One region of the Aliivibrio wodanis genome, then DNA from elsewhere that is predicted to be linked to it. Evidence: riboswitches for the same ligand, from Rfam matches in the RefSeq annotation. Region 1 holds a riboswitch; each other region holds the start of a gene.
The links. A riboswitch is a leader RNA that binds a small molecule or an ion and turns the genes downstream of it on or off. The one in region 1 is predicted to bind lysine.
Positions count from the first base shown of each region.

Region 2: linked by a shared signal. The riboswitch ahead of lysC (lysine-sensitive aspartokinase 3) and the one ahead of ACU5DF_RS09520 (Na+/H+ antiporter NhaC family protein) in region 1 are both predicted to bind lysine.
Region 3: linked by a shared signal. The riboswitch ahead of lysC (lysine-sensitive aspartokinase 3) and the one ahead of ACU5DF_RS09520 (Na+/H+ antiporter NhaC family protein) in region 1 are both predicted to bind lysine.
Region 4: linked by a shared signal. The riboswitch ahead of lysC (lysine-sensitive aspartokinase 3) and the one ahead of ACU5DF_RS09520 (Na+/H+ antiporter NhaC family protein) in region 1 are both predicted to bind lysine.

Region 1 is NZ_JBREXA010000002.1:341,838-350,305, forward strand. It holds gene fadR (fatty acid metabolism transcriptional regulator FadR) at 289-1,131, shown strand; gene ACU5DF_RS09510 (MipA/OmpV family protein) at 1,413-2,150, shown strand; gene ACU5DF_RS09515 (H-NS family histone-like protein) at 2,356-2,760, opposite strand; lysine riboswitch at 3,003-3,188, shown strand; gene ACU5DF_RS09520 (Na+/H+ antiporter NhaC family protein) at 3,269-4,855, shown strand; gene ACU5DF_RS09525 (nucleotidyltransferase domain-containing protein) at 4,965-5,741, shown strand; gene ACU5DF_RS09530 (DNA polymerase II) at 5,747-8,116, shown strand; gene uvrY (UvrY/SirA/GacA family response regulator transcription factor) at 8,361-8,468, shown strand, end outside.
Region 2 is NZ_JBREXA010000002.1:2,720,661-2,729,128, forward strand. It holds gene metH (methionine synthase) at 1-1,667, shown strand, start outside; gene lysC (lysine-sensitive aspartokinase 3) at 1,753-3,105, opposite strand; lysine riboswitch at 3,173-3,346, opposite strand; gene ACU5DF_RS20635 (pyridoxal-phosphate-dependent aminotransferase family protein) at 3,563-4,672, shown strand; gene ACU5DF_RS20640 (PglL family O-oligosaccharyltransferase) at 4,720-6,504, opposite strand; partial or broken gene uvrA (excinuclease ABC subunit UvrA) at 6,601-8,468, opposite strand, start outside.
Region 3 is NZ_JBREXA010000011.1:962-9,429, reverse strand. It holds gene ACU5DF_RS23600 (ParA family protein) at 1-289, shown strand, start outside; gene ACU5DF_RS23595 (hypothetical protein) at 291-572, shown strand; gene metH (methionine synthase) at 713-4,393, shown strand; gene lysC (lysine-sensitive aspartokinase 3) at 4,479-5,831, opposite strand; lysine riboswitch at 5,899-6,072, opposite strand; gene ACU5DF_RS23580 (pyridoxal-phosphate-dependent aminotransferase family protein) at 6,289-7,398, shown strand; partial or broken gene ACU5DF_RS23575 (PglL family O-oligosaccharyltransferase) at 7,446-8,468, opposite strand, start outside.
Region 4 is NZ_JBREXA010000005.1:23,855-32,322, forward strand. It holds gene metH (methionine synthase) at 1-3,156, shown strand, start outside; gene lysC (lysine-sensitive aspartokinase 3) at 3,242-4,594, opposite strand; lysine riboswitch at 4,662-4,835, opposite strand; gene ACU5DF_RS22960 (pyridoxal-phosphate-dependent aminotransferase family protein) at 5,052-6,161, shown strand; gene ACU5DF_RS22965 (PglL family O-oligosaccharyltransferase) at 6,209-7,993, opposite strand; gene uvrA (excinuclease ABC subunit UvrA) at 8,090-8,468, opposite strand, start outside.

The DNA.
Region 1 (8,468 bases):
ACCTATATATACTTAACCTTAATACTAAACGTCTGAACTTTACTCTTTATTAACTAATAGTCAATATTTGAAAAGAGGTAAATTGCATAAAATGTGCCTTTGGTCGGCTTTATTAATAAAAGTAAGGCGTTCTACAATATTGGTGGTTTTATATACGATATGATAAGGGTTTAAAGTAATAATTATGTACCTAAAAGCCTCGCTTTATTTAATAAAGAGTTAAGGATTTATTGAACTGGTGGTATGATGAGTCTAGTTTTTACATTAAAGAATGGATTTGAAACTTGTATGGTTATTAAGGCAAAAAGTCCAGCAGCCTTTGCTGAAAAATACATTATTGAAAGTATTTGGAATGGACGTTTTCCACCAGGTTCAATTTTACCAGCTGAGCGCGAGCTTTCTGAGCTTATCGGTGTGACAAGAACGACATTACGTGAAGTACTACAGCGTTTAGCTCGTGATGGATGGTTAACTATTAAACATGGCAAGCCAACCAAAGTAAATAATTATATGGAGACATCAGGACTTCATATCTTAGATACATTAATGACATTGGTTGATGCAAATAATGCGACTTCTATTGTTGAAGACCTATTAGCTGCACGAACTAATATTAGTTGTATTTTTATGAGACAAGCGTTTAAAACAGATAAAGAAGGTTCTTTACGAACGCTTAATCGTGTTATTGATTCTTGTGAGCAATTATTAGCAGCAGATAGCTGGGATACCTTTATTGAAGAGTCTCCTTTTGGCGCTAAGATTAAAGCTGAAGTAAAAGAAGATAATGAAAAAGATCCAGAAAAACGTGAAGAGATATTAATTGCAAAAACATTTAATTATTACGATTACATGCTTTTCCAAGGGGTTGCGTTTAAATCTGGAAACCAAATTTATGGACTTATCTTTAATGGTCTTAAAAAGCTATATGCTCGTGTTGGTAGCTATTATTTTTCAAATCCAGAAGCACGTGAACTTGCACTGCAATTCTACCGTGATTTAAAACAGATTTGTGAAGAAGAAAGAAAAGACGCAGTAATGCCAAGAATGCGGCAGTATGGTCTTGAAGGTAATTTGATTTGGAATGAAATGAAATTGAATTTACCAAGTAACTTTAGAGAAGATGACAGCTAAGTTACCTAAAAATAGATAAAAAGCAGGCGATAAGCCTGCTTTTTATTATCTGTAACTTTATTATTTTCTTTTCTTCATTTAAATATTAAGCCTTATTATTTTCTTTTATGTTATTTATGAGATTCCCGCCTAAATTTACAAAATTAAAAGTAAAAAACTATGAAAAAGTATTAAGTACTGTATAGTGTGCCTATCGTAACGAGTCAGTAATACTATGATACGTTGTCACAAATTAATGAGCTATAAATAGGGTCGCTATCGTGAATAAATTAGTAAGTGGAATGATTGTCGGTGCAGCATTAACTGTTGCCGCGAGTGCAAACGCACAAATTTCTCAGTGGTCAATTGGTGCAGCAGCTGCCTATTCTCCATCTTTTTATAAAGAAACTCCTTCAAATACGACAGTGATCCCTATGATTGGTTATGAAGGAGAGCATCTTTTCCTTCGTGGGTTTAGTGGTGGTTATCGCCTGCGTCCAGTTGGCTCGCCACAGAATATTATTTTCCGTTTTATCTATGATCCTCGAACGTTTAAACCAGAAGATTCGGATAATGCAGCGATGCAACAATTGGATGAACGTAAAAGCACTATTTTAGGCGGTGTGACTTATCAAGCTATTACTCATATTGGCTTGTTTGAAGTTGGTGCAGGCTCAGATATTGGTAATACACACAATGGAATTTATGCTGAAGCGGTTTGGAAGTTACCAATTCGAAGAAAAGGTTGGGCTATCACACCATCATTTGGTTATTCATATAATAGTGAGCGATTAAATAATCACTTATATGGTGTGTCAGCTGAAGAATCAACGAGAACAGGTGGTGCTATGAGTTCATTTGATGCTGATTGGGATGGACAATTTTTTGTTGGTTTATCAACTTACTTTCATTTAACTCCTAATATTCGTGTTACTGGTGGTCTTCGTTACGTAAACTTGGAAGGACAGATTGAAAGTAGCCCAATGATAGAGCATACGACAAGTACAACAGGTAATGTTGGTATAGCATACGTTTTTTAGAGTTAATTTGAAGAAAAGCCGTGATAAAATTATTTTTAACGGTTTTTTTTGATTTTTTAGAATAATAAATCTAAATGCAGTGACTTTGAATTCCATTAATATAATGAATTTGATGTACTGAACATATTTTAAGTCAATACTCAGATATAAAAAAGCCACTCAAATGAGTGGCTTTAAATTATCTTTAGTCTTATCAATATAATGATTAGATTAGGAAATCTTCTAAAGCTTTACCAGCATCAAGTTGAGTCTGAAGTGCCGATGGAGTACGACCTTGGCCTGTCCATGTTTTTTCTGCACCAGCATGATCTGAGAATTTGTATTTAGCAGGACGTGGAGCACGTTTCTGTTTTGTTTTTACTGTAGTAGAAGACATAGTGTCCATTAGATCTTCAGGTGCAATACCATTATCGATCATCATTTGACGGAACTCTTCAAGTTTCGCTTGTTTTTCAGCAAGTTGAGCGCGGTCTTCTGCCTCAGTATCTTGACGTTCAGCTACAACTGATTGTAGTTTCTCAAGAGCTTCTTCTAATTGCTCAAGAGTCATTTCACGAGATAGTACACGTAAGCTGCGTAGATTCAGTAGTGTTTTAATAGTATCAGACATTGTTCATTCCAAAATTATTTTTGATAATACAATTATAATATAACAGAAAAAGAATATATCAAATTAATTAGTCAATAAATTAAAAATATTAGTGATAGATATATTAAAAGATATTGAGATAAGTGTCATAGGTCAAGTTAAATAAGGTTAAAGTATCTCATTCTGAGTGGTGTGGTAGCCTAATGTTAAATTGCTCAAAATAGCATTGCAAATTTGTTTTCAATAAGTACAATGGGCGCACCTAAACGGGTAGAGGCGCACTGCCTAAAAGTAGATTGTTTGAGGGTGATTCTGATGACGGCAATTGAAAGGAGTCAGTGCCGAAGCTAATTACGTTAATCAAGCGTGCTTAGCTGGGGTTATTTCGAAAAGGAATAACACTGCCATAGTCAATTTTATTTTTTCAACTATGGAGCGCTACTGTGGGGAAATGGTTTACATTCACTTCCTTTATAACGGCTTTGCCGTATCAACAGTAGATCTCCAACCAAACTGGTTGTTGTAGATCATGAACTTAGCTGATTTTTCCAATTCTCCAATATCAATATTGCCCCCATTAATGGCTTTGGGTTTAGCAATTATTACACGCCGAGTATTACTTTCTCTTGGTGTTGGTATTATTTTAGGCGCAATCTTGCTGTCTAATTACTCAATTTCTAGTACTGTGTCTTATACCTTTAGTTCTATTAAAGGTGTTTTCATCGATGATGGGGCTATTAATACATGGAATATGAGTATTGTTGCTTTCCTTATTTTATTAGGAATGACAACGGCACTATTAACACTTTCTGGTGGTACTCGTGCATTTGCAGAATGGGCGCAGACAAAAATTAAAAGTAAACGTGGTGCAAAACTACTTGCTGCTTTTCTTGGTGTCTTCATTTTTGTGGATGACTATTTTAATAGCTTAGCTGTTGGTTCTATTTCTCGTCCTGTAACTGACCGTTTTTATGTATCAAGAGCAAAGCTAGCTTATATTCTTGATTCTACTGCTGCACCAATGTGTGTCTTAATGCCTGCATCAAGTTGGGGCGCGTATATCATTACCATTATTGGTGGTATTTTGGTATCACACGGTGTAACTGAATATTCGGCATTAGGTGCATATGTTCGCTTGATTCCAATGAATTTTTACGCTGTTTTTGCTCTATTAATGGTATTTGCTGTTGTTTGGTTCCAACTAGACGTTGGTCCAATGCGTAATCATGAAAATGAAGCATCACGTGGTAATGGTTTTGATGATAAAGCAGTAAATGCTGAATCTAAAGACCTAAACGAAGAGCTAAATATTACTGAGAGTGAAACTGGTAAAGTTTCAGATTTGATTTTCCCAATAATTACGCTAATTGTAGCGACAGTATTCTTTATGATTTATACCGGCGTACAAGCGTTGGTTGCTGATGGTAAAGAAATTAATATTCTTGGTGCTTTTGAAAATACCGATGTTGGTGCATCATTATGTTATGGTGGTTTGATTGGCCTTGGTGCTGCTCTTATTACTGTTTTTCGTCAAGATATTTCAGCAAAAGATATTGGTATGACCATGTGGATTGGTGCTAAATCGATGTTTGGTGCAATCTTGATTTTATTCTTTGCATGGACAATTGGCTCTGTTATAGGTGATATGAAAACAGGTTCTTACTTATCTAGCTTGGCTCAAGGTAGCATCGGTATTCACTGGATCCCTGTTATTTTATTCCTTCTTTCAGGTCTAATGGCATTTAGTACGGGTACATCATGGGGTACGTTTGGTATCATGTTACCAATTGCAGGTGATATGGCGGGCGCGACTGATATAGCACTTATTTTACCAATGTTAGGTGCGGTATTAGCGGGATCTGTATTTGGAGACCATTGTTCACCAATCTCTGATACTACCATTTTGTCTTCTACTGGTGCTCGTTGTAGTCATATTGATCATGTAGCGACACAATTACCTTATGCATTATCCGTTGCAGGTGTATCTGCTATTGGTTATATCGCTCTTGGTTTTACAGGATCGGTATTAATGGCATTTGCTGCATCAACAGCCGCGTTTATTCTTGTTTGTGGTGCATTGATGATAATGTCTAAAAAACGTGCAGTAACTGCATAAAACTAGCAATATCATTAACAAACCGGTCTAAATGACCGGTTTTTTATTGCTTTTTTATGGTGAAATCGCGATCATTACTTCTGTATCTATTTTGATTGGAGTGTGTTTTGTGTCCCGTTTTACTTTACCTATTATTGATAAACAATCACCCTTCCAAAAAGAGTTTGAACCTGTCATTCGAGATCTGATTGCTCATGTGCGTTCAGCGGTTCCTAAATCACTTCATAGTATCTATCTTTATGGCAGCGTAGCGCGACGTCAAGCGACCCCCGGCCGTTCTAATTTAGATGTAACGATAATAACTACATTACCTTTGACCAATAAAGAGCAAACTTTGGTTAATACGATTAAGGTAAGATTCCAGTCAAAATACCCACAAATAACAGGCGTTACTTTTAACATTGGAGAAGCGAAGGAAGTATTGCAGCTTGAATCAATATTCAGCTGGGGCTTTTGGCTTCGTCACTGCTGCGTGTGTATTTTTGGTGATGATCTATCGACTCGCTTTGGTGATTTTGAACCAAGCTGGGAAATAGCTAAAAATATGAATATGGATATTGAAGAATGGTTGCAGGTATATATTAAAAAAATATCCACGAACCAAAATATAGAAACTCAAGTTGAACAACAGAAAACTATAGCTAAAAAAGTATTACGAAGCTGCTATTCATTGGTTATGCATAGAGATAAAGGTTGGTACGATCATCCAGTGTTGTGTGCGCGAAAGTTTTTAGAGTATTACCCTGACAAGCAAGTTGAAATAGAAAGGCTAGTCATGTTGTTAAAAGGCCGAAAAATACCAAAACGTTCAGTAATTGCACTGTTAAAAGAATTTGGTGATTGGGTGGTTAGTGAGTTTAATAAAATAGAAAGAAAAATAGGTTAACTATATTGAATTTACAGCAGAGTGGTTTTTTACTCACTCGACAGAATAAAGAGATAAGTTCAAAAAGCCGAGTAGATCTTTGGGTAAAATGTGAAGATCATATCGCGCATTTACTTATTGAAAATGAGCTTGCTGTTGCTTTCATATTGCAAGATAGATTATCTGAGTATGAGTGTATTCTAAATAATCAAAAAATTACATATACAGTTAAACCAACTCAATTAGCAACTTTTCAACATCAACCTGTTGCGGGAATATATTTTGTTTCAACCAATGAAAAGCGTTATGCCTCCCAATGCCTCGAGCAAGCTGAACTACCTATTTTTGAAAGTGATATACGTTTAGCTGATCGATATTTAATGGAACGTTTTATTTGTGGTGGTCTTTCTTTTATCGGTACGGCCATTCCGAGGAAAAATCATATTGAATATCGAAATGTAAAAATAAAATCTACCCCCATTTCACCTACATTTAGCAAAGTTTCTTTAGATATAGAGTGTTCAGAAAAAGGGATTCTTTATTCTGTAGCATTAGACAGTGAACTAGATACCAGAATTATAATGGTAGGTACCTCTGAGACCACTGAGCTACCTATTCAATGGGTTGATAATGAAAAGCAATTATTATTAGCACTTGAAGATTGGTTTCAAACATTTGATCCTGATATCGTGATTGGGTGGAATGTAATTAATTTTGATTTTAGGTTACTGCTCCAACGGGCAAAGTGGTATAACCTTTCTTTTAGAATAGGCCGTGGCAATAGTACACTTTATTGGCGAGATTCAGATAAAAATCGACAGCAAGGTTTTCTTTCATTTCCAGGGCGAGTAGTGCTTGATGGCATTGATGCCCTAAAGACGGCAACTTACCATTTCTCTAGTTGGTCTTTGGAGTTCGTGGCCCAAGAATTACTTAATGAAGGTAAGTCGATACATGACCCTAGTGATCGGATGGGCGAAATTAATCGAATGTATCGTGATGATAAACAGGCTCTTGCTAAATATAATCTACAAGATAGCGTGCTTGTTACTCGTATTTTTGAGTTAACCCATTTAATTGAGTTTGTCATTGAACGAACGAAATTAACCGGAGTTGAATTAGACCGTATTGGTGGCTCTGTTGCCGCATTTACTAATTTATATTTACCTCGATTACATCGATCTGGTTATATAGCCCCCAATTTGGAAAGTGAGAACTGGATTGCTAGTCCAGGAGGTTATGTGATGGATTCTAAACCTGGATTATATAACTCTGTATTAGTGTTAGATTTTAAATCACTTTATCCTTCAATTATCCGAACTTTTAGAATTGATCCATTAGGGTTAATTGAAGGTTTGAAGCAAGATATAGGTATTGACAGAGACCAATCTATTGATGGTTTTAGGGGAGGGCGTTTTCATAGAACAAAACATTTTCTGCCCCAATTAATCGAATCATTATGGTCAGCTCGTGATCAGGCAAAGAAAAATAATGAGAAAGCATTTTCCCAAGCAATAAAAATCATTATGAATTCATTTTATGGTGTTTTAGGCTCATCAGGATGTCGTTTTTTCGATCATCGACTTGCTTCTTCAATAACAATGCGCGGCCATGAAATAATGAAAAGTACGCGAGATTTGATTGAAGCTGAAGGGTATGAAGTAATTTACGGAGATACGGACTCTACGTTTGTCACTTTAAATAAAATTGTATCTTCAGAAGAGGCGGATAAGATAGGGCAGCATTTAGTTCAACATATTAACCTATGGTGGGATACTCACTTAGCGTCAGAGTATGGTATTGATTCAGCGTTAGAGCTTGAGTATGAAACGCACTATCGAACTTTTTTAATGCCAACGATCCGGGGTTCAGAGACTGGGTCTAAAAAACGTTATGCTGGATTAATTCGAAAAAATGGCAAAGAAAAGATTATATTTAAAGGGTTAGAAACAGTCCGTACTGATTGGACACCGTTATCGCAAACTTTTCAAAAAGTACTCTTTGATAAGGTTTTTCATCAACAACCTGTAACAGATTACGTGAGAAATTATGTTGATGATACTAAGTCAGGGAAGCTAGATTCTAAATTAATTTACCGTAAAAGATTACGAAGAAAATTAGCAGATTATCAAAAAAATGTTCCCCCTCATGTTAAAGCAGCAAGGCTAGCTGATTATTATAATCAACAACTGGGTAAGCCACTTGAATATCAGTATGGCGGCTGGATAGAATATATTATTACGACTTCTGGGCCTGAGCCGATCAAGTACCTTAAGAGTCCAATAGATTATGATCATTATGTAGAAAAGCAATTAAAGCCGATTGCTGATGGTATTTTACCTTTTATTGGATTGGATTTTACACAGTTATCAGCATCACAATTAGGTCTATTTTAACGATTAATTTTGTTGTATATTGAGAAAAGGCAACTAGGATTTATGTATCTTTAACTCTATATCTATAAAGGGTATAGAGTTCCGTAGAATAAGTAGACTCTAAAGTCAATAGTATTTTAATAGCAAAACTTTGCGTCTTAACGCATAATAAATACGCGATCACCTTAATTTTTAAGGTAAAATAGGCCATAAAACTAGCCTCTGTAATTTGAGGTAGCAGTAGATTTAAGTCGGAGTGTCAGTTGTGATTAAAGTATTCCTTGTAGATGATCATGAGCTGGTTCGCACAGGGATTAGACGTATTCTTGAAGACGTCCGTGGAATTAAAGTAGTAGGGGAAGCTGACAGCGGT
Region 2 (8,468 bases), 2.4 Mb from region 1:
GGATTACTGATTTCATTGTTGAAGATACCGAAGAAGCTCGTGTAAATTCTGAACGTCCAATTCATGTTATAGAAGGTCCATTAATGGATGGTATGAATGTGGTTGGTGACTTATTTGGTGAAGGTAAGATGTTTCTTCCTCAAGTAGTTAAATCTGCTCGTGTAATGAAGCAAGCGGTAGCGCATTTAGAGCCATTCATTAATGCAACTAAAGATGTGGGATCTACTAACGGAAAAATTCTTTTAGCTACAGTAAAAGGTGATGTTCATGATATCGGAAAGAACATCGTAGGCGTAGTACTACAATGTAATAACTACGAGATTATTGATCTAGGTGTAATGGTTTCTTGTGAGAAAATACTAAAAGTAGCAAAAGAAGAGAATGTCGATATTATCGGACTTTCAGGTCTTATTACTCCATCACTTGATGAGATGGTTCATGTCGCTAAAGAGATGGAGCGTCAAGGGTTTGATTTGCCACTTTTAATTGGTGGAGCAACAACCTCTAAAGCACATACTGCTGTTAAGATAGAACAAAACTACTCCCAACCTGTGGTTTATGTTAATAATGCTTCTCGTGCTGTTGGTGTTTGTACGTCATTGCTTTCTAATGAATTGAAACCAGCATTTATTGAGAAGTTGGATTTAGATTACGAGCGTGTGCGTGATCAACATAGCCGTAAAACACCACGAACAAAACCCGTTTCACTAGCAAGAGCACGAGAAAACCAAGTCGATATTGATTGGGTAAACTACACGCCTCCTGTACCTGTAAAGCCGGGTGTGCATATTATTGATGATATGGATGTTGCTACGTTACGCCAATATATTGATTGGACCCCTTTCTTTATGACATGGTCTTTAATGGGAAAATATCCTGCAATTTTAGATCATGAAGAAGTGGGTGAAGAGGCGAAGCGTTTATATAAAGATGCGAACGATCTGTTGGATCGTGTAGAAAAAGAAGGCTTACTAAAAGCGCGAGGAATGTGTGCTATTTTTCCTGCTAACAGTGTTGATGATGATATTGAAGTGTATACCGATGAATCACGTACTGTGGTATTGAAAGTTCTACATAATTTACGCCAACAAACAGAAAAGCCAAAAGGGTTTAACTATTGTCTATCTGATTATATCGCGCCGAAAAAGAGCGGAAAAGCCGATTGGATAGGTGGCTTTGCTGTGACTGGAGGTATTGGTGAGCGAGATCTAGCGGATGAGTATAAAGCCAAAGGTGATGACTATAACGCCATTATGATCCAAGCCGTAGCAGATCGCTTAGCCGAAGCATTTGCTGAGTATTTACACAAAGAAGTTCGTAAAGATATCTGGGGATATTCACCAGATGAAGATCTTTCTAATGATGATCTTATCCGTGAAAAATACCAAGGTATTCGCCCTGCTCCTGGTTATCCTGCCTGCCCTGAGCATACGGAAAAAGGAAGCTTATGGGAGTTGATGAATGTTGAAGAATCGATTGGTATGTCATTAACCTCAAGTTATGCGATGTGGCCAGGCGCATCAGTGTCGGGTATGTATTTCTCACACCCAGACTCTCGTTATTTTGCTATTGCTCAAATACAGCAAGATCAAGCTGAAAGTTATGCAGAGAGAAAAGGTTGGGATATGTTAGAAACTGAAAAGTGGCTAGGGCCAAATCTAAACTAAGATCTTTTTCATAATAAACATTAAAAATCCCATTAATAATCAATTAATGGGATTTTTTAGTTTAATAGGTTTAGAACATGATTTTCTACTTTTCAAATAGTTCTTTATGTAGAACTTGAACCGCACGTTTAGATTCTGATTCATGTAACAAGAAACATAAATTATGCTGACTTGCTCCATAACAAATCATGCGTAGATTGAAATCTTCTAAAGCTCCAAACACTTGCTTAGCATATCCTTTAGAGTCACTCATTTGATTACCAATAAGTGCAATTAGACATAGATCGTTTTCTATTTCAACCGTGCATAATTTTTCTAATTCTTGTTGGGCTTCAAAAGGTAATTCTGGCGCTTTACCGTTGGTATTAGTTTGGTCAAGAGTAAGAGCGACACTTACTTCAGAGGTGGTAATTAAATCGACTGAAATCTGATATTTAGCTAATATTTTAAATACTTCAGCTAGAAAACCATAAGCATGGAACATGTTTGGACTATGTAATGTCACCATGGTTTGATTGCAACGTAAGGTTAGCGCTCTAAATAATGGAGAGCTGTCTACTTTTTGCTTTATCCACGTACCGCCTTTTTCTGGTTCTTTTGATGAACCAACAAACACAGGGATTTGATGACGTAGAGCGGGTAATAGTGTTGATGGGTGTAAAATTTTAGCACCATAGTTTGCCATCTCTGAAGCTTCACTAAAGCTAATTTCTGGGATTGGAGATGCAGCAGGTGCAATGCGAGGGTCGGTAGTATAAATACCAGGAACATCAGTCCAAATTTCTAATCCACAAGCATTTACAGATTCAGCTATTAATGCCGCACTATAATCACTGCCACCTCGACCTAATGTCGTTGTATTTCCTTCATTATCAGACCCAATGAAACCTTGTGTTACGACAATATGTTTCTGGCAAAGAGGTGCGAGTTTAGCTTGAGCTAGCTGAGATATTTCTTCAAGTTGTGGCTCACCTTTACCAAATTGTGCATCGGTGCGAAGAACTGTTCTGATATCAAAGCGAACGGCAGAGTTACCGCGTTCAATTAATAGTTGAGTAAATAGGTGAGTTGACATGAGCTCACCGCAAGAAACAAGATGATCAGTGAGTTTATCACTTGATTGAAATGAAGCTGCATCGGCCGCTTTTTTTATGTCTTCAAGGATTTCAAGAATAGCTTTCTCTGGATAAATAGGATCAGAGAGTTGATCTAATACAGAAAAGTGAATGGACTTTAACTCTTCAAAAATATCTTTTTTTCTTTGGTTATCTTGTACACCGTTAGCGAGCTCTACCAATAAATTAGTAACGCCAGAGCAAGCACTAATAACCACAAGGTGAGTTTTTTGATTCTGCTCGACAACATGAGCGCTGCAGCTCATTGCTTCGAAATTGGCAACGCTAGTGCCACCAAATTTAGCAACATTAATAGGGTTCACTTTCCTGTCTCCCGACTACATCCAATGTGTAAAATAAAGGTGAAGGGGTGATAGCAAGAAATAAATAGTTGCTAGAAGCCCTTCACTTAAAAAATAAGTGACAATCGTTAGGATTCAGCCTAAACGACCGACGAAGTTTTCCCAATAAAGTTCGTCTCGGCATTACTCTCCCTCACTTAGTTGACTAGGAGTTTGGACTCCACAAATTAAGTTACCTAGGTAATGCTCCTCTTCTTTATGTATTTCAAAGGAACAAAATACGTATTAATAATGTGCTTTTTTATGGCTTAAATGTCAACAAGTGGTAACAACTTTATTTGTATTTCTTCTCTTTAAAGTAAAAGTAGGTGTTTTGATGGTGTTTTTTCTAGTTTAGTCACTCTAATGACTTAGTCTAATTGAGTTTAATTATTTTTGTGTCTATTCTTTGTACACCCTATATTTCAAGGAGTGAATAATGCAAAGTTTTATCCCACCAAGAAGAACCCTTATGGGACCTGGTCCATCAGATATTTCACCACAAGTATTACAAGCCTTAAGCCGACCTACAATTGGCCATCTTGACCCATTATTCATAAAAATGATGGATGAGGTTAAAGAGTTACTTAAATACGCATTTCAAACAGAAAACGAGTTCACGATTGCAGTATCAGCCCCTGGAAGTGCAGGAATGGAAACTTGTTTTGTTAACTTAGTTGAAGCTGGCGAGAAGGTTTTAGTTTGTCGTAATGGTGTTTTTGGCGAACGAATGCGACAAAATGTTGAGCGTTGCGGCGGTACTGCAATTGTTATTGATGATAAGTGGGGAGAACCAGTTTCGTTAGATAAAGTGAAACAAGCGTTAGAACAACATCCTGATATTACTATTGTCGCTTTTGTGCATGCAGAAACGTCTACAGGAGTATTGAGTGACGCTAGAGCTATTTCTGAACTTGCACGTAAGCATGGATGCCTAACCATTGTGGATGCGGTGACGTCATTAGGTGGCGTTCCATTATTGGTGGATGAATGGCAATTGGATGCGGTGTATTCTGGTTCCCAAAAATGTTTATCTTGTACACCAGGTTTGTCTCCTGTGACGTTCTCGAATAAAGCCGTTGAGAAGATGACATCGAGAAAGACGCCCGTACAGAGTTGGTTTTTAGATCAAAGTTTGGTGTTAGGTTATTGGAGTGGTGAGGGAAAAAGAAGCTATCACCATACGGCCCCAGTCAATAGTTTATACGCCTTACATGAAGCATTATTAATGCTAAAAAATGAAGGAATAGAAGAAGCGTGGAGTAGACATGCATATTATCATCAAGAGCTAAAACAAGGTTTAGAAGCTCTAGGTATTCAATTTATTGTTGATGAAGCTTATCGGTTGCCACAATTGAATGCAGTTTATATTCCGGAAGGTGTTGATGATGCTGCGATTAGGTCACGCCTACTGAATGAATATAATTTAGAAATTGGTGCTGGACTGGGAGATTTAGCAGGGAAAGCATGGCGTATTGGTTTAATGGGGTATGCGGCTAAGAAAGAAAATGTGGCTCTTTGTCTTAAGGCTTTATCTGATGTTCTTTAAGAATTAACCAAAAAACCGCTGAATAATCAGCGGTTTTTATGAATCGTTTATTTATTTTTCTCTTTTAATACAGAGGAGTTCTGGCGAAGTTTTTCATCTAATTCTACCGATTCAAATTTATTATTTGGAAATAAGAAAATCGCCTCTCTTCTTATATCTTCTGCATTTTGAACTTGCCCAAGAGCTTGATAAGCAATGATTAGGTTTTGATAAAATGCAGGTCTAGGCTTTGTTTTTATAAGCTCTTTTGACCATGTTATATAGGGTGTAATTAATTCTGATTTTTTATTCATAATCCCTATAGTTAGCTGAGCTGAAAGCACATCCCAATTAAATCTATCTTCCCAAGCAACAGGGTTAGTCACTTGATTTAAAATATCAGGGTTCATTGGGCGGGTGGTTTCAAATTTCGTTAATACCCAATTGGTATGCAGCGTTGAAAGCATATAGAAAGCAGTAACAATTGGGAGAACTAACGAACTTATACGTAAAGCTACTTTTATGATATCGCCGATATGGCGCTTTTTGTACTTACAGCTAAGTTGATCTATCCAAAAGAGAAGAATAATAAAAGTGAACCAATGAACCATTGAGTGATAGAACGGGTACTCTAATTGGCTATGAATAAAAATAGGAGCAATTAAGGCAAGTAAAGCAAACTGTGTATCTAGTTTACTTTTTCTTATCTTTAGCAGTACGCCACCAGCAGCAATAAGCAAACCTAAAATAGCGACAACACCTCCTTCTACTCCCCAATATAGAACTTCGTTGTGAGGGTGTTCCATCGAAGGAAGCCCAGGTCTATAGGTCGTTGAGAGTTGATGTTGTTTAGCTGTATACAAGGTGTATTCTGCTTCAAAATTCCCGTAACCATACCCTGTGATTGGTTTCTCTAAGAACATATCGAGAGCTTGAGGGAAAATGTATTGTCTCGCATTCGCTAAACTGGTTTTTTGAATGATAGTTGATGCGTTATTCGTCTCTTTTTCTTTTGATATTTCGAGGAGAGCATAATGACCACTAAAACCTATAACTATTGCTAATATCCAAGAAAAAAATCGTTGTTTAGTACAGTATTTCCACATATAGGGTGTTAATAAAGTAATACTAAAAATGGTAGCAAGCCATCCTGTACGAGATGCCAAGACGATAATCAGCGGTACTGTAAATATGATAGTTGCATAAAGCAGGGTTAGTGCAATGATGTTTTCACGGTATTTAGTCGGTTGTCTAGCTAGGAAATAAGAGGCAATAGCAAGCCCTGTAGCTAAGAAACTTGCCATAACATTAGGTTGTTGAAAAATACCATAAGGTCGATTAACGATAACGTTATAGCCAAAGCCATTACCTTCTTTTAGAAAGATATATTGGATGTAACCTATACTAGTCTCAATTAAAACAGAGCCAATAATACACCATAAAAGCCATTGCTTTTGTTTATTTGAAAAAGCGAATTGTTGCAATGTAATGAAAAAAATTAGCCCAGCCCATAAGCCTAAGAACTTACCGAGTGCTAATTCTGGTGAGGCATCATGATAAAATAAGGGGATAGAGAGTAGTATTACAGACAATGATAAAACAAGTGTTAAAGTTGAATATTTAAGGAGTCCTTGTTTGGCTATATGAAATACACCAATAGCAATAGCAATACTAGCAGGGATCCAAGAGATGGCATTAAATGCAAGGTGTAAGCCTGAACCGCCAGGGTTTGGTTGAAAGAAGTGAGCACAGACAAAGAAAAGAGTACTAAGGCTAAATAAAAAAGATTTAGTTAATGGTTTTCTAACCTTTCTTGCTTCTAGTTGCGTTCCTTGGGTAAGTAGCGTTGCCATGTATTAATCAATTCCTATTGCGAGCATGAATATAAAAAGTAAAGCCAACAAAATGCTGGCTTTATTCTATCGTATTCACCTTATAAAGTGCGGAATTTATTGCTTATTCAACATTGGTTTTAAGAAGCGTGCAGTATGAGAGCCTTCAACAAGAGCCACGTTCTCAGGTGTTCCTTCAGCTACAATCTCTCCTCCACCTTGTCCACCTTCTGGACCAAGATCAATAATCCAATCCGCTGTTTTTACAACATCAAGGTTATGTTCGATCACGACAATGGTATTACCTCGCTCACGTAAGCGATGCAGTACATTCAATAATTGCTGAATATCGTGAAAATGCAGACCTGTGGTGGGTTCATCTAGGATATATAGTGTTTTCCCTGTATCTCGTTTTGATAGTTCGCGAGCTAATTTAACTCGTTGAGCTTCACCACCAGATAAGGTGGTCGCTGCTTGACCTAAACGAATATAAGATAGCCCTACATCCATTAGTGTTTGCAGCTTTCTAGCAATAACAGGGACTGGTTGGAAGAAAGAATTGGCATCTTCAATGGTCATTTGAAGGACTTCATCAATGCTCTTACCTTTGTATTTTACTTCTAGAGTTTCACGGTTATAGCGCTTACCGGTACACACATCACAAGGAACATAAACATCAGGCAAGAAATGCATCTCAACTTTAATTACTCCATCTCCCTGACAAGCTTCACAGCGGCCACCGCGGACATTAAAACTGAAGCGGCCCGGCTTATACCCACGAGAACGAGATTCTGGCGTACCAGAAAATAACTCACGAATAGGGGTAAAGATCCCAGTATAAGTCGCAGGGTTTGATCGAGGAGTTCGCCCAATTGGACTTTGATCAATATCGATAACCTTATCAAAGTGTTCAATACCTTTGATCTTTTTATAGGGTGCTGGTTCTGATGTTGTGGCTCCATTTAACTGAGTATGAGCAATCTTAAAGAAAGTATCGTTGATTAGTGTTGATTTGCCAGAGCCTGAAACGCCAGTAACGCACGTAAACAGACCAACCGGTAATTTGAGTGTGACATTTTTTAAGTTATTGCCAGTTGCGCCAATCAGTTCAACTTGTTTTTTAGGGTCTGCTTTAATTCGCTCATGTGGAATGGAAATTTCTTTAGCGCCACTTAGGTATTGACCTGTTAGCGATTCTGGATTTGAAATAATATCTTGGTAACTGCCTTCTGCGACAATATGACCACCATGAATTCCGGCCCCAGGACCGATATCAATAATATGATCCGCACTTCTTATTGCGTCTTCATCGTGCTCCACAACAATAACTGTATTGCCCAGATCTCGAAGATGGTTAAGGGTTTCTCAATAGGCGTTCATTATCTCGTTGGTGAAGGCCGATAGAAGGCTCGTCAAGAACGTACATAACACCGACTAATCCTGCACCTATTTGACTTGCAAGACGAATACGTTGAGCTTCACCACCAGAAAGAGTATCAGCACTACGTGATAGATTAAGGTAATTTAGACCAACATTGATAAGGAAATTCAGGCGCTCATTAATCTCTTTCATGACCTTATCTGCAATTTGAGCTTTCTGTCCTTTCAGCTCCAGTGAACTAAAAAAGGCCATTGAATCTTGAATGCTCATTTCACAGATTTCAGGTAATGTTGTGTCACCAACAAATACACTACGAGCTTCTAAACGTAAGCGAGTTCCGTGACAGCTTGAACATGACTGAGTTGAAATATACTTTGATAGGTCATCACGAACTGAACTTGATTCTGTTTCTTTGTAGCGTCGATCAAGCGTGTTTAATATTCCTTCAAAAGGATGGCGCTTAACGCGTAGATCGCCGCGATCATTGCTGTATTGGAACTCAATTTCTTCTGTTCCTGAACCATTAAGAATGATATTTTGAAATTTCTTTGATAGTGATTTAAATGGCGCAAAAAGATCAAACCCATAGTGTTTGGCTAATGAG
Region 3 (8,468 bases), on a different contig from region 1:
CCTTAAATGGGCAAAATTATTGCCAGTGAATTTTGATGAAAAGAGCGCTCATGAAGTGAAGGTATTCGATAAATTATTACGTGCCGCGCAAGGGCATTTATTATCAACCTCTATTCGACATTCAGAAGCTTTTGTTGCTGCTGCAGAAAGTAATAGAACCGTTTTAGATATTAGAAAATCAGAGCAGATATGCAGTGGAAAGCAATTCGATTTAGCAATGACTTCAGTGAACGCGGTTTACCACCAATTCATTACTGAGATTAAACAACTAGCAACCAAAGGACGATAAGATGTTAAGACCTCAAGATAAACGCACCGGTTTCAATCAAGGGAACAATCTTAGCAAATTACAAAAAAATGAAGGCGTAAAAAAAACCTTCACCTTTGCTAGTGGCAAGAAAGTAAGTGCAACACGCATTGTTGTGCCTGCAGTGATTGCTATCGTTGTCTGCATTTTTCCTATTTTGCTATTAAAAAATGCGATTAACATAGCAGCAGCTGCAAGAAAGCAGAGTGTGTTATATACGGACATTGTTAACCTCTATATATCTTATTTATGTAACAAAATGTGATTCAGGTCATTTTCCACTCAAATTGATAAATATCAAACTTTATTTCTAATTTGGATAAATAAATCTATTTTGGACGTCTAGATTCCTATTCGATGTGTGATAGGATTGTAACAGAAACGTATTATGGATGAGGCAGTACCGTGGCAGGAAGCAATAAGAAAACTGAAATAGAAAAGCACCTTCTGGAACGTATACTTTTGATCGATGGTGGCATGGGAACCATGATCCAAGAGTATAAGTTTGAAGAACAAGATTATCGTGGAGAGCGCTTTAGTGATTGGCATTGTGACTTAAAAGGTAACAATGATCTTCTAGTGCTTTCTCGTCCTCAAATTATTAGAGATATTCATTCTGCTTATTTAGAAGCGGGTGCAGATATCTTAGAGACTAACACCTTTAACTCAACAACGATCGCAATGGCTGACTATGATATGGAAAGTCTGAGCGAAGAAATGAACTTCGAAGCTGCAAAATTAGCAAGAGAAGTCGCAGATGAATGGACATTAAAAACGCCTCATAAACCGCGTTATGTTGCAGGTGTTTTAGGCCCAACGAATCGAACGTGTTCTATTTCTCCTGACGTAAATGACCCTGGTTACCGAAATGTCTCTTTCGATGAATTAGTCGAAGCTTACTCTGAATCAACTCGTGCATTAATCAATGGTGGTTCTGATTTAATTCTTATTGAAACCATCTTTGATACTTTAAATGCAAAAGCGTGTTCTTTTGCCGTTGAATCTGTTTTTGAAGAAATGGGTATTACATTACCGGTGATGATTTCAGGTACGATTACAGATGCTTCAGGTCGTACGCTTTCAGGACAAACTACAGAAGCGTTCTACAATGCTTTGCGTCATGTTAAACCAATCTCATTTGGTTTGAATTGTGCATTAGGACCTGATGAATTACGTGAATATGTAAGTGAGCTGTCTCGTATTTCTGAGTGCAGTGTTTCAGCACACCCGAATGCAGGCTTGCCTAATGCCTTTGGTGAATATGATCTCTCTCCAGAAGAAATGGCAGAACACGTAAAAGAGTGGGCCGAGAGTGGTTTTCTAAACTTGATTGGAGGTTGTTGTGGTACGACTCCAGAGCATATTCGTCAAATGGCACAAGTGGTAGAAGGGGTTAAGCCACGTCAATTACCGAGACTTCCTGTTGCTTGTCGTTTATCTGGTTTAGAACCATTAACTATTGAGAAAGACTCTCTTTTTGTGAACGTAGGTGAAAGAACCAATGTTACCGGTTCTGCTCGTTTTAAGCGTTTAATCAAAGAAGAGTTATACGATGAAGCCTTGAGTGTCGCTCGTGAGCAAGTAGAAAATGGCGCTCAAATTATTGATATCAACATGGATGAAGGCATGCTTGATGCTGAAGCGTGTATGGTTAAATTCTTAAATCTATGTGCTTCAGAACCAGAGATATCTAAAGTTCCTGTGATGGTCGATTCTTCTAAGTGGGAAGTTATCGAAGCTGGCCTTAAATGTATCCAAGGTAAGGGTATTGTTAACTCGATATCGCTTAAAGAAGGTAAAGAAAAATTCTTACAGCAAGCTAAGTTGATCCGTCGTTATGGTGCAGCTGTGATTGTGATGGCTTTTGATGAAGTGGGTCAGGCCGATACTCGTGAGCGAAAAATTGAAATATGTACTAACGCTTATAATATCTTAGTAGATGAAATTGGTTTCCCGCCAGAAGACATTATTTTTGACCCAAATATCTTTGCTGTTGCTACGGGAATCGATGAACATAACAACTACGCTGTTGATTTTATTGAAGCAGTTGCCGATATAAAAAGAACGCTTCCTCATGCCATGATTTCAGGTGGCGTATCTAACGTATCATTCTCATTCCGAGGTAATAATTACGTACGTGAAGCGATTCATGCTGTGTTCTTATATCACTGCTTTAAGAATGGTATGGATATGGGGATAGTGAACGCTGGTCAATTAGAGATTTACGATAACTTACCAGAAGATTTACGCGAAGCGGTAGAAGATGTCGTTCTTAACCGTCGCAATGATTCAACAGAACGACTACTAGATATCGCGACAGAGTATCTAGAGCGTGCTGTCGGAAAAGTCGAAGATAAATCAGCACTTGAGTGGCGCTCATGGTCGGTTGAAAAACGTCTTGAGCATTCATTAGTAAAAGGGATTACTGATTTCATTGTTGAAGATACCGAAGAAGCTCGTGTAAATTCTGAACGTCCAATTCATGTTATAGAAGGTCCATTAATGGATGGTATGAATGTGGTTGGTGACTTATTTGGTGAAGGTAAGATGTTTCTTCCTCAAGTAGTTAAATCTGCTCGTGTAATGAAGCAAGCGGTAGCGCATTTAGAGCCATTCATTAATGCAACTAAAGATGTGGGATCTACTAACGGAAAAATTCTTTTAGCTACAGTAAAAGGTGATGTTCATGATATCGGAAAGAACATCGTAGGCGTAGTACTACAATGTAATAACTACGAGATTATTGATCTAGGTGTAATGGTTTCTTGTGAGAAAATACTAAAAGTAGCAAAAGAAGAGAATGTCGATATTATCGGACTTTCAGGTCTTATTACTCCATCACTTGATGAGATGGTTCATGTCGCTAAAGAGATGGAGCGTCAAGGGTTTGATTTGCCACTTTTAATTGGTGGAGCAACAACCTCTAAAGCACATACTGCTGTTAAGATAGAACAAAACTACTCCCAACCTGTGGTTTATGTTAATAATGCTTCTCGTGCTGTTGGTGTTTGTACGTCATTGCTTTCTAATGAATTGAAACCAGCATTTATTGAGAAGTTGGATTTAGATTACGAGCGTGTGCGTGATCAACATAGCCGTAAAACACCACGAACAAAACCCGTTTCACTAGCAAGAGCACGAGAAAACCAAGTCGATATTGATTGGGTAAACTACACGCCTCCTGTACCTGTAAAGCCGGGTGTGCATATTATTGATGATATGGATGTTGCTACGTTACGCCAATATATTGATTGGACCCCTTTCTTTATGACATGGTCTTTAATGGGAAAATATCCTGCAATTTTAGATCATGAAGAAGTGGGTGAAGAGGCGAAGCGTTTATATAAAGATGCGAACGATCTGTTGGATCGTGTAGAAAAAGAAGGCTTACTAAAAGCGCGAGGAATGTGTGCTATTTTTCCTGCTAACAGTGTTGATGATGATATTGAAGTGTATACCGATGAATCACGTACTGTGGTATTGAAAGTTCTACATAATTTACGCCAACAAACAGAAAAGCCAAAAGGGTTTAACTATTGTCTATCTGATTATATCGCGCCGAAAAAGAGCGGAAAAGCCGATTGGATAGGTGGCTTTGCTGTGACTGGAGGTATTGGTGAGCGAGATCTAGCGGATGAGTATAAAGCCAAAGGTGATGACTATAACGCCATTATGATCCAAGCCGTAGCAGATCGCTTAGCCGAAGCATTTGCTGAGTATTTACACAAAGAAGTTCGTAAAGATATCTGGGGATATTCACCAGATGAAGATCTTTCTAATGATGATCTTATCCGTGAAAAATACCAAGGTATTCGCCCTGCTCCTGGTTATCCTGCCTGCCCTGAGCATACGGAAAAAGGAAGCTTATGGGAGTTGATGAATGTTGAAGAATCGATTGGTATGTCATTAACCTCAAGTTATGCGATGTGGCCAGGCGCATCAGTGTCGGGTATGTATTTCTCACACCCAGACTCTCGTTATTTTGCTATTGCTCAAATACAGCAAGATCAAGCTGAAAGTTATGCAGAGAGAAAAGGTTGGGATATGTTAGAAACTGAAAAGTGGCTAGGGCCAAATCTAAACTAAGATCTTTTTCATAATAAACATTAAAAATCCCATTAATAATCAATTAATGGGATTTTTTAGTTTAATAGGTTTAGAACATGATTTTCTACTTTTCAAATAGTTCTTTATGTAGAACTTGAACCGCACGTTTAGATTCTGATTCATGTAACAAGAAACATAAATTATGCTGACTTGCTCCATAACAAATCATGCGTAGATTGAAATCTTCTAAAGCTCCAAACACTTGCTTAGCATATCCTTTAGAGTCACTCATTTGATTACCAATAAGTGCAATTAGACATAGATCGTTTTCTATTTCAACCGTGCATAATTTTTCTAATTCTTGTTGGGCTTCAAAAGGTAATTCTGGCGCTTTACCGTTGGTATTAGTTTGGTCAAGAGTAAGAGCGACACTTACTTCAGAGGTGGTAATTAAATCGACTGAAATCTGATATTTAGCTAATATTTTAAATACTTCAGCTAGAAAACCATAAGCATGGAACATGTTTGGACTATGTAATGTCACCATGGTTTGATTGCAACGTAAGGTTAGCGCTCTAAATAATGGAGAGCTGTCTACTTTTTGCTTTATCCACGTACCGCCTTTTTCTGGTTCTTTTGATGAACCAACAAACACAGGGATTTGATGACGTAGAGCGGGTAATAGTGTTGATGGGTGTAAAATTTTAGCACCATAGTTTGCCATCTCTGAAGCTTCACTAAAGCTAATTTCTGGGATTGGAGATGCAGCAGGTGCAATGCGAGGGTCGGTAGTATAAATACCAGGAACATCAGTCCAAATTTCTAATCCACAAGCATTTACAGATTCAGCTATTAATGCCGCACTATAATCACTGCCACCTCGACCTAATGTCGTTGTATTTCCTTCATTATCAGACCCAATGAAACCTTGTGTTACGACAATATGTTTCTGGCAAAGAGGTGCGAGTTTAGCTTGAGCTAGCTGAGATATTTCTTCAAGTTGTGGCTCACCTTTACCAAATTGTGCATCGGTGCGAAGAACTGTTCTGATATCAAAGCGAACGGCAGAGTTACCGCGTTCAATTAATAGTTGAGTAAATAGGTGAGTTGACATGAGCTCACCGCAAGAAACAAGATGATCAGTGAGTTTATCACTTGATTGAAATGAAGCTGCATCGGCCGCTTTTTTTATGTCTTCAAGGATTTCAAGAATAGCTTTCTCTGGATAAATAGGATCAGAGAGTTGATCTAATACAGAAAAGTGAATGGACTTTAACTCTTCAAAAATATCTTTTTTTCTTTGGTTATCTTGTACACCGTTAGCGAGCTCTACCAATAAATTAGTAACGCCAGAGCAAGCACTAATAACCACAAGGTGAGTTTTTTGATTCTGCTCGACAACATGAGCGCTGCAGCTCATTGCTTCGAAATTGGCAACGCTAGTGCCACCAAATTTAGCAACATTAATAGGGTTCACTTTCCTGTCTCCCGACTACATCCAATGTGTAAAATAAAGGTGAAGGGGTGATAGCAAGAAATAAATAGTTGCTAGAAGCCCTTCACTTAAAAAATAAGTGACAATCGTTAGGATTCAGCCTAAACGACCGACGAAGTTTTCCCAATAAAGTTCGTCTCGGCATTACTCTCCCTCACTTAGTTGACTAGGAGTTTGGACTCCACAAATTAAGTTACCTAGGTAATGCTCCTCTTCTTTATGTATTTCAAAGGAACAAAATACGTATTAATAATGTGCTTTTTTATGGCTTAAATGTCAACAAGTGGTAACAACTTTATTTGTATTTCTTCTCTTTAAAGTAAAAGTAGGTGTTTTGATGGTGTTTTTTCTAGTTTAGTCACTCTAATGACTTAGTCTAATTGAGTTTAATTATTTTTGTGTCTATTCTTTGTACACCCTATATTTCAAGGAGTGAATAATGCAAAGTTTTATCCCACCAAGAAGAACCCTTATGGGACCTGGTCCATCAGATATTTCACCACAAGTATTACAAGCCTTAAGCCGACCTACAATTGGCCATCTTGACCCATTATTCATAAAAATGATGGATGAGGTTAAAGAGTTACTTAAATACGCATTTCAAACAGAAAACGAGTTCACGATTGCAGTATCAGCCCCTGGAAGTGCAGGAATGGAAACTTGTTTTGTTAACTTAGTTGAAGCTGGCGAGAAGGTTTTAGTTTGTCGTAATGGTGTTTTTGGCGAACGAATGCGACAAAATGTTGAGCGTTGCGGCGGTACTGCAATTGTTATTGATGATAAGTGGGGAGAACCAGTTTCGTTAGATAAAGTGAAACAAGCGTTAGAACAACATCCTGATATTACTATTGTCGCTTTTGTGCATGCAGAAACGTCTACAGGAGTATTGAGTGACGCTAGAGCTATTTCTGAACTTGCACGTAAGCATGGATGCCTAACCATTGTGGATGCGGTGACGTCATTAGGTGGCGTTCCATTATTGGTGGATGAATGGCAATTGGATGCGGTGTATTCTGGTTCCCAAAAATGTTTATCTTGTACACCAGGTTTGTCTCCTGTGACGTTCTCGAATAAAGCCGTTGAGAAGATGACATCGAGAAAGACGCCCGTACAGAGTTGGTTTTTAGATCAAAGTTTGGTGTTAGGTTATTGGAGTGGTGAGGGAAAAAGAAGCTATCACCATACGGCCCCAGTCAATAGTTTATACGCCTTACATGAAGCATTATTAATGCTAAAAAATGAAGGAATAGAAGAAGCGTGGAGTAGACATGCATATTATCATCAAGAGCTAAAACAAGGTTTAGAAGCTCTAGGTATTCAATTTATTGTTGATGAAGCTTATCGGTTGCCACAATTGAATGCAGTTTATATTCCGGAAGGTGTTGATGATGCTGCGATTAGGTCACGCCTACTGAATGAATATAATTTAGAAATTGGTGCTGGACTGGGAGATTTAGCAGGGAAAGCATGGCGTATTGGTTTAATGGGGTATGCGGCTAAGAAAGAAAATGTGGCTCTTTGTCTTAAGGCTTTATCTGATGTTCTTTAAGAATTAACCAAAAAACCGCTGAATAATCAGCGGTTTTTATGAATCGTTTATTTATTTTTCTCTTTTAATACAGAGGAGTTCTGGCGAAGTTTTTCATCTAATTCTACCGATTCAAATTTATTATTTGGAAATAAGAAAATCGCCTCTCTTCTTATATCTTCTGCATTTTGAACTTGCCCAAGAGCTTGATAAGCAATGATTAGGTTTTGATAAAATGCAGGTCTAGGCTTTGTTTTTATAAGCTCTTTTGACCATGTTATATAGGGTGTAATTAATTCTGATTTTTTATTCATAATCCCTATAGTTAGCTGAGCTGAAAGCACATCCCAATTAAATCTATCTTCCCAAGCAACAGGGTTAGTCACTTGATTTAAAATATCAGGGTTCATTGGGCGGGTGGTTTCAAATTTCGTTAATACCCAATTGGTATGCAGCGTTGAAAGCATATAGAAAGCAGTAACAATTGGGAGAACTAACGAACTTATACGTAAAGCTACTTTTATGATATCGCCGATATGGCGCTTTTTGTGTACTTACAGCTAAGTTGATCTATCCAAAAGAGAAGAATAATAAAAGTGAACCAATGAACCATTGAGTGATAGAACGGGTACTCTAATTGGCTATGAATAAAAATAGGAGCAATTAAGGCAAGTAAAGCAAACTGTGTATCTAGTTTACTTTTTCTTATCTTTAGCAGTACGCCACCAGCAGCAATAAGCAAACCTAAAATAGCGACAACACCTCCTTCTACTCCCCAATATAGAACTTCGTTGTGAGGGTGTTCCATCGAAGGAAGCCCAGGTCTATAGGTCGTTGAGAGTTGATGTTGTTTAGCTGTATACAAGGTGTATTCTGCTTCAAAATTCCCGTAACCATACCCTGTGATTGGTTTCTCTAAGAACATATCGAGAGCTTGAGGGAAAATGTATTGTCTCGCATTCGCTAAACTGGTTTTTTGAATGATAGTTGATGCGTTATTCGTCTCTTTTTCTTTTGATATTTCGAGGAGAGCATAATGACCACTAAAACCTATAACTATTGCTAATATCCAAGAAAAAAATCGTTGTTTA
Region 4 (8,468 bases), on a different contig from region 1:
GGTTCTGATTTAATTCTTATTGAAACCATCTTTGATACTTTAAATGCAAAAGCGTGTTCTTTTGCCGTTGAATCTGTTTTTGAAGAAATGGGTATTACATTACCGGTGATGATTTCAGGTACGATTACAGATGCTTCAGGTCGTACGCTTTCAGGACAAACTACAGAAGCGTTCTACAATGCTTTGCGTCATGTTAAACCAATCTCATTTGGTTTGAATTGTGCATTAGGACCTGATGAATTACGTGAATATGTAAGTGAGCTGTCTCGTATTTCTGAGTGCAGTGTTTCAGCACACCCGAATGCAGGCTTGCCTAATGCCTTTGGTGAATATGATCTCTCTCCAGAAGAAATGGCAGAACACGTAAAAGAGTGGGCCGAGAGTGGTTTTCTAAACTTGATTGGAGGTTGTTGTGGTACGACTCCAGAGCATATTCGTCAAATGGCACAAGTGGTAGAAGGGGTTAAGCCACGTCAATTACCGAGACTTCCTGTTGCTTGTCGTTTATCTGGTTTAGAACCATTAACTATTGAGAAAGACTCTCTTTTTGTGAACGTAGGTGAAAGAACCAATGTTACCGGTTCTGCTCGTTTTAAGCGTTTAATCAAAGAAGAGTTATACGATGAAGCCTTGAGTGTCGCTCGTGAGCAAGTAGAAAATGGCGCTCAAATTATTGATATCAACATGGATGAAGGCATGCTTGATGCTGAAGCGTGTATGGTTAAATTCTTAAATCTATGTGCTTCAGAACCAGAGATATCTAAAGTTCCTGTGATGGTCGATTCTTCTAAGTGGGAAGTTATCGAAGCTGGCCTTAAATGTATCCAAGGTAAGGGTATTGTTAACTCGATATCGCTTAAAGAAGGTAAAGAAAAATTCTTACAGCAAGCTAAGTTGATCCGTCGTTATGGTGCAGCTGTGATTGTGATGGCTTTTGATGAAGTGGGTCAGGCCGATACTCGTGAGCGAAAAATTGAAATATGTACTAACGCTTATAATATCTTAGTAGATGAAATTGGTTTCCCGCCAGAAGACATTATTTTTGACCCAAATATCTTTGCTGTTGCTACGGGAATCGATGAACATAACAACTACGCTGTTGATTTTATTGAAGCAGTTGCCGATATAAAAAGAACGCTTCCTCATGCCATGATTTCAGGTGGCGTATCTAACGTATCATTCTCATTCCGAGGTAATAATTACGTACGTGAAGCGATTCATGCTGTGTTCTTATATCACTGCTTTAAGAATGGTATGGATATGGGGATAGTGAACGCTGGTCAATTAGAGATTTACGATAACTTACCAGAAGATTTACGCGAAGCGGTAGAAGATGTCGTTCTTAACCGTCGCAATGATTCAACAGAACGACTACTAGATATCGCGACAGAGTATCTAGAGCGTGCTGTCGGAAAAGTCGAAGATAAATCAGCACTTGAGTGGCGCTCATGGTCGGTTGAAAAACGTCTTGAGCATTCATTAGTAAAAGGGATTACTGATTTCATTGTTGAAGATACCGAAGAAGCTCGTGTAAATTCTGAACGTCCAATTCATGTTATAGAAGGTCCATTAATGGATGGTATGAATGTGGTTGGTGACTTATTTGGTGAAGGTAAGATGTTTCTTCCTCAAGTAGTTAAATCTGCTCGTGTAATGAAGCAAGCGGTAGCGCATTTAGAGCCATTCATTAATGCAACTAAAGATGTGGGATCTACTAACGGAAAAATTCTTTTAGCTACAGTAAAAGGTGATGTTCATGATATCGGAAAGAACATCGTAGGCGTAGTACTACAATGTAATAACTACGAGATTATTGATCTAGGTGTAATGGTTTCTTGTGAGAAAATACTAAAAGTAGCAAAAGAAGAGAATGTCGATATTATCGGACTTTCAGGTCTTATTACTCCATCACTTGATGAGATGGTTCATGTCGCTAAAGAGATGGAGCGTCAAGGGTTTGATTTGCCACTTTTAATTGGTGGAGCAACAACCTCTAAAGCACATACTGCTGTTAAGATAGAACAAAACTACTCCCAACCTGTGGTTTATGTTAATAATGCTTCTCGTGCTGTTGGTGTTTGTACGTCATTGCTTTCTAATGAATTGAAACCAGCATTTATTGAGAAGTTGGATTTAGATTACGAGCGTGTGCGTGATCAACATAGCCGTAAAACACCACGAACAAAACCCGTTTCACTAGCAAGAGCACGAGAAAACCAAGTCGATATTGATTGGGTAAACTACACGCCTCCTGTACCTGTAAAGCCGGGTGTGCATATTATTGATGATATGGATGTTGCTACGTTACGCCAATATATTGATTGGACCCCTTTCTTTATGACATGGTCTTTAATGGGAAAATATCCTGCAATTTTAGATCATGAAGAAGTGGGTGAAGAGGCGAAGCGTTTATATAAAGATGCGAACGATCTGTTGGATCGTGTAGAAAAAGAAGGCTTACTAAAAGCGCGAGGAATGTGTGCTATTTTTCCTGCTAACAGTGTTGATGATGATATTGAAGTGTATACCGATGAATCACGTACTGTGGTATTGAAAGTTCTACATAATTTACGCCAACAAACAGAAAAGCCAAAAGGGTTTAACTATTGTCTATCTGATTATATCGCGCCGAAAAAGAGCGGAAAAGCCGATTGGATAGGTGGCTTTGCTGTGACTGGAGGTATTGGTGAGCGAGATCTAGCGGATGAGTATAAAGCCAAAGGTGATGACTATAACGCCATTATGATCCAAGCCGTAGCAGATCGCTTAGCCGAAGCATTTGCTGAGTATTTACACAAAGAAGTTCGTAAAGATATCTGGGGATATTCACCAGATGAAGATCTTTCTAATGATGATCTTATCCGTGAAAAATACCAAGGTATTCGCCCTGCTCCTGGTTATCCTGCCTGCCCTGAGCATACGGAAAAAGGAAGCTTATGGGAGTTGATGAATGTTGAAGAATCGATTGGTATGTCATTAACCTCAAGTTATGCGATGTGGCCAGGCGCATCAGTGTCGGGTATGTATTTCTCACACCCAGACTCTCGTTATTTTGCTATTGCTCAAATACAGCAAGATCAAGCTGAAAGTTATGCAGAGAGAAAAGGTTGGGATATGTTAGAAACTGAAAAGTGGCTAGGGCCAAATCTAAACTAAGATCTTTTTCATAATAAACATTAAAAATCCCATTAATAATCAATTAATGGGATTTTTTAGTTTAATAGGTTTAGAACATGATTTTCTACTTTTCAAATAGTTCTTTATGTAGAACTTGAACCGCACGTTTAGATTCTGATTCATGTAACAAGAAACATAAATTATGCTGACTTGCTCCATAACAAATCATGCGTAGATTGAAATCTTCTAAAGCTCCAAACACTTGCTTAGCATATCCTTTAGAGTCACTCATTTGATTACCAATAAGTGCAATTAGACATAGATCGTTTTCTATTTCAACCGTGCATAATTTTTCTAATTCTTGTTGGGCTTCAAAAGGTAATTCTGGCGCTTTACCGTTGGTATTAGTTTGGTCAAGAGTAAGAGCGACACTTACTTCAGAGGTGGTAATTAAATCGACTGAAATCTGATATTTAGCTAATATTTTAAATACTTCAGCTAGAAAACCATAAGCATGGAACATGTTTGGACTATGTAATGTCACCATGGTTTGATTGCAACGTAAGGTTAGCGCTCTAAATAATGGAGAGCTGTCTACTTTTTGCTTTATCCACGTACCGCCTTTTTCTGGTTCTTTTGATGAACCAACAAACACAGGGATTTGATGACGTAGAGCGGGTAATAGTGTTGATGGGTGTAAAATTTTAGCACCATAGTTTGCCATCTCTGAAGCTTCACTAAAGCTAATTTCTGGGATTGGAGATGCAGCAGGTGCAATGCGAGGGTCGGTAGTATAAATACCAGGAACATCAGTCCAAATTTCTAATCCACAAGCATTTACAGATTCAGCTATTAATGCCGCACTATAATCACTGCCACCTCGACCTAATGTCGTTGTATTTCCTTCATTATCAGACCCAATGAAACCTTGTGTTACGACAATATGTTTCTGGCAAAGAGGTGCGAGTTTAGCTTGAGCTAGCTGAGATATTTCTTCAAGTTGTGGCTCACCTTTACCAAATTGTGCATCGGTGCGAAGAACTGTTCTGATATCAAAGCGAACGGCAGAGTTACCGCGTTCAATTAATAGTTGAGTAAATAGGTGAGTTGACATGAGCTCACCGCAAGAAACAAGATGATCAGTGAGTTTATCACTTGATTGAAATGAAGCTGCATCGGCCGCTTTTTTTATGTCTTCAAGGATTTCAAGAATAGCTTTCTCTGGATAAATAGGATCAGAGAGTTGATCTAATACAGAAAAGTGAATGGACTTTAACTCTTCAAAAATATCTTTTTTTCTTTGGTTATCTTGTACACCGTTAGCGAGCTCTACCAATAAATTAGTAACGCCAGAGCAAGCACTAATAACCACAAGGTGAGTTTTTTGATTCTGCTCGACAACATGAGCGCTGCAGCTCATTGCTTCGAAATTGGCAACGCTAGTGCCACCAAATTTAGCAACATTAATAGGGTTCACTTTCCTGTCTCCCGACTACATCCAATGTGTAAAATAAAGGTGAAGGGGTGATAGCAAGAAATAAATAGTTGCTAGAAGCCCTTCACTTAAAAAATAAGTGACAATCGTTAGGATTCAGCCTAAACGACCGACGAAGTTTTCCCAATAAAGTTCGTCTCGGCATTACTCTCCCTCACTTAGTTGACTAGGAGTTTGGACTCCACAAATTAAGTTACCTAGGTAATGCTCCTCTTCTTTATGTATTTCAAAGGAACAAAATACGTATTAATAATGTGCTTTTTTATGGCTTAAATGTCAACAAGTGGTAACAACTTTATTTGTATTTCTTCTCTTTAAAGTAAAAGTAGGTGTTTTGATGGTGTTTTTTCTAGTTTAGTCACTCTAATGACTTAGTCTAATTGAGTTTAATTATTTTTGTGTCTATTCTTTGTACACCCTATATTTCAAGGAGTGAATAATGCAAAGTTTTATCCCACCAAGAAGAACCCTTATGGGACCTGGTCCATCAGATATTTCACCACAAGTATTACAAGCCTTAAGCCGACCTACAATTGGCCATCTTGACCCATTATTCATAAAAATGATGGATGAGGTTAAAGAGTTACTTAAATACGCATTTCAAACAGAAAACGAGTTCACGATTGCAGTATCAGCCCCTGGAAGTGCAGGAATGGAAACTTGTTTTGTTAACTTAGTTGAAGCTGGCGAGAAGGTTTTAGTTTGTCGTAATGGTGTTTTTGGCGAACGAATGCGACAAAATGTTGAGCGTTGCGGCGGTACTGCAATTGTTATTGATGATAAGTGGGGAGAACCAGTTTCGTTAGATAAAGTGAAACAAGCGTTAGAACAACATCCTGATATTACTATTGTCGCTTTTGTGCATGCAGAAACGTCTACAGGAGTATTGAGTGACGCTAGAGCTATTTCTGAACTTGCACGTAAGCATGGATGCCTAACCATTGTGGATGCGGTGACGTCATTAGGTGGCGTTCCATTATTGGTGGATGAATGGCAATTGGATGCGGTGTATTCTGGTTCCCAAAAATGTTTATCTTGTACACCAGGTTTGTCTCCTGTGACGTTCTCGAATAAAGCCGTTGAGAAGATGACATCGAGAAAGACGCCCGTACAGAGTTGGTTTTTAGATCAAAGTTTGGTGTTAGGTTATTGGAGTGGTGAGGGAAAAAGAAGCTATCACCATACGGCCCCAGTCAATAGTTTATACGCCTTACATGAAGCATTATTAATGCTAAAAAATGAAGGAATAGAAGAAGCGTGGAGTAGACATGCATATTATCATCAAGAGCTAAAACAAGGTTTAGAAGCTCTAGGTATTCAATTTATTGTTGATGAAGCTTATCGGTTGCCACAATTGAATGCAGTTTATATTCCGGAAGGTGTTGATGATGCTGCGATTAGGTCACGCCTACTGAATGAATATAATTTAGAAATTGGTGCTGGACTGGGAGATTTAGCAGGGAAAGCATGGCGTATTGGTTTAATGGGGTATGCGGCTAAGAAAGAAAATGTGGCTCTTTGTCTTAAGGCTTTATCTGATGTTCTTTAAGAATTAACCAAAAAACCGCTGAATAATCAGCGGTTTTTATGAATCGTTTATTTATTTTTCTCTTTTAATACAGAGGAGTTCTGGCGAAGTTTTTCATCTAATTCTACCGATTCAAATTTATTATTTGGAAATAAGAAAATCGCCTCTCTTCTTATATCTTCTGCATTTTGAACTTGCCCAAGAGCTTGATAAGCAATGATTAGGTTTTGATAAAATGCAGGTCTAGGCTTTGTTTTTATAAGCTCTTTTGACCATGTTATATAGGGTGTAATTAATTCTGATTTTTTATTCATAATCCCTATAGTTAGCTGAGCTGAAAGCACATCCCAATTAAATCTATCTTCCCAAGCAACAGGGTTAGTCACTTGATTTAAAATATCAGGGTTCATTGGGCGGGTGGTTTCAAATTTCGTTAATACCCAATTGGTATGCAGCGTTGAAAGCATATAGAAAGCAGTAACAATTGGGAGAACTAACGAACTTATACGTAAAGCTACTTTTATGATATCGCCGATATGGCGCTTTTTGTACTTACAGCTAAGTTGATCTATCCAAAAGAGAAGAATAATAAAAGTGAACCAATGAACCATTGAGTGATAGAACGGGTACTCTAATTGGCTATGAATAAAAATAGGAGCAATTAAGGCAAGTAAAGCAAACTGTGTATCTAGTTTACTTTTTCTTATCTTTAGCAGTACGCCACCAGCAGCAATAAGCAAACCTAAAATAGCGACAACACCTCCTTCTACTCCCCAATATAGAACTTCGTTGTGAGGGTGTTCCATCGAAGGAAGCCCAGGTCTATAGGTCGTTGAGAGTTGATGTTGTTTAGCTGTATACAAGGTGTATTCTGCTTCAAAATTCCCGTAACCATACCCTGTGATTGGTTTCTCTAAGAACATATCGAGAGCTTGAGGGAAAATGTATTGTCTCGCATTCGCTAAACTGGTTTTTTGAATGATAGTTGATGCGTTATTCGTCTCTTTTTCTTTTGATATTTCGAGGAGAGCATAATGACCACTAAAACCTATAACTATTGCTAATATCCAAGAAAAAAATCGTTGTTTAGTACAGTATTTCCACATATAGGGTGTTAATAAAGTAATACTAAAAATGGTAGCAAGCCATCCTGTACGAGATGCCAAGACGATAATCAGCGGTACTGTAAATATGATAGTTGCATAAAGCAGGGTTAGTGCAATGATGTTTTCACGGTATTTAGTCGGTTGTCTAGCTAGGAAATAAGAGGCAATAGCAAGCCCTGTAGCTAAGAAACTTGCCATAACATTAGGTTGTTGAAAAATACCATAAGGTCGATTAACGATAACGTTATAGCCAAAGCCATTACCTTCTTTTAGAAAGATATATTGGATGTAACCTATACTAGTCTCAATTAAAACAGAGCCAATAATACACCATAAAAGCCATTGCTTTTGTTTATTTGAAAAAGCGAATTGTTGCAATGTAATGAAAAAAATTAGCCCAGCCCATAAGCCTAAGAACTTACCGAGTGCTAATTCTGGTGAGGCATCATGATAAAATAAGGGGATAGAGAGTAGTATTACAGACAATGATAAAACAAGTGTTAAAGTTGAATATTTAAGGAGTCCTTGTTTGGCTATATGAAATACACCAATAGCAATAGCAATACTAGCAGGGATCCAAGAGATGGCATTAAATGCAAGGTGTAAGCCTGAACCGCCAGGGTTTGGTTGAAAGAAGTGAGCACAGACAAAGAAAAGAGTACTAAGGCTAAATAAAAAAGATTTAGTTAATGGTTTTCTAACCTTTCTTGCTTCTAGTTGCGTTCCTTGGGTAAGTAGCGTTGCCATGTATTAATCAATTCCTATTGCGAGCATGAATATAAAAAGTAAAGCCAACAAAATGCTGGCTTTATTCTATCGTATTCACCTTATAAAGTGCGGAATTTATTGCTTATTCAACATTGGTTTTAAGAAGCGTGCAGTATGAGAGCCTTCAACAAGAGCCACGTTCTCAGGTGTTCCTTCAGCTACAATCTCTCCTCCACCTTGTCCACCTTCTGGACCAAGATCAATAATCCAATCCGCTGTTTTTACAACATCAAGGTTATGTTCGATCACGACAATGGTATTACCTCGCTCACGTAAGCGATGCAGTACATTCAATAATTGCTGAATATCGTGAAAATGCAGACCTGTGGTGGGTTCATCTAGGATATATAGTGTTTTCCCTGTATCTCGTTTTGATAGTTCGCGAGCTAATTTAACTCGTTGAGCTTCACCACCAGATAAGGTGGTCGCTGCTTGACCTAAACGAATATAAGAT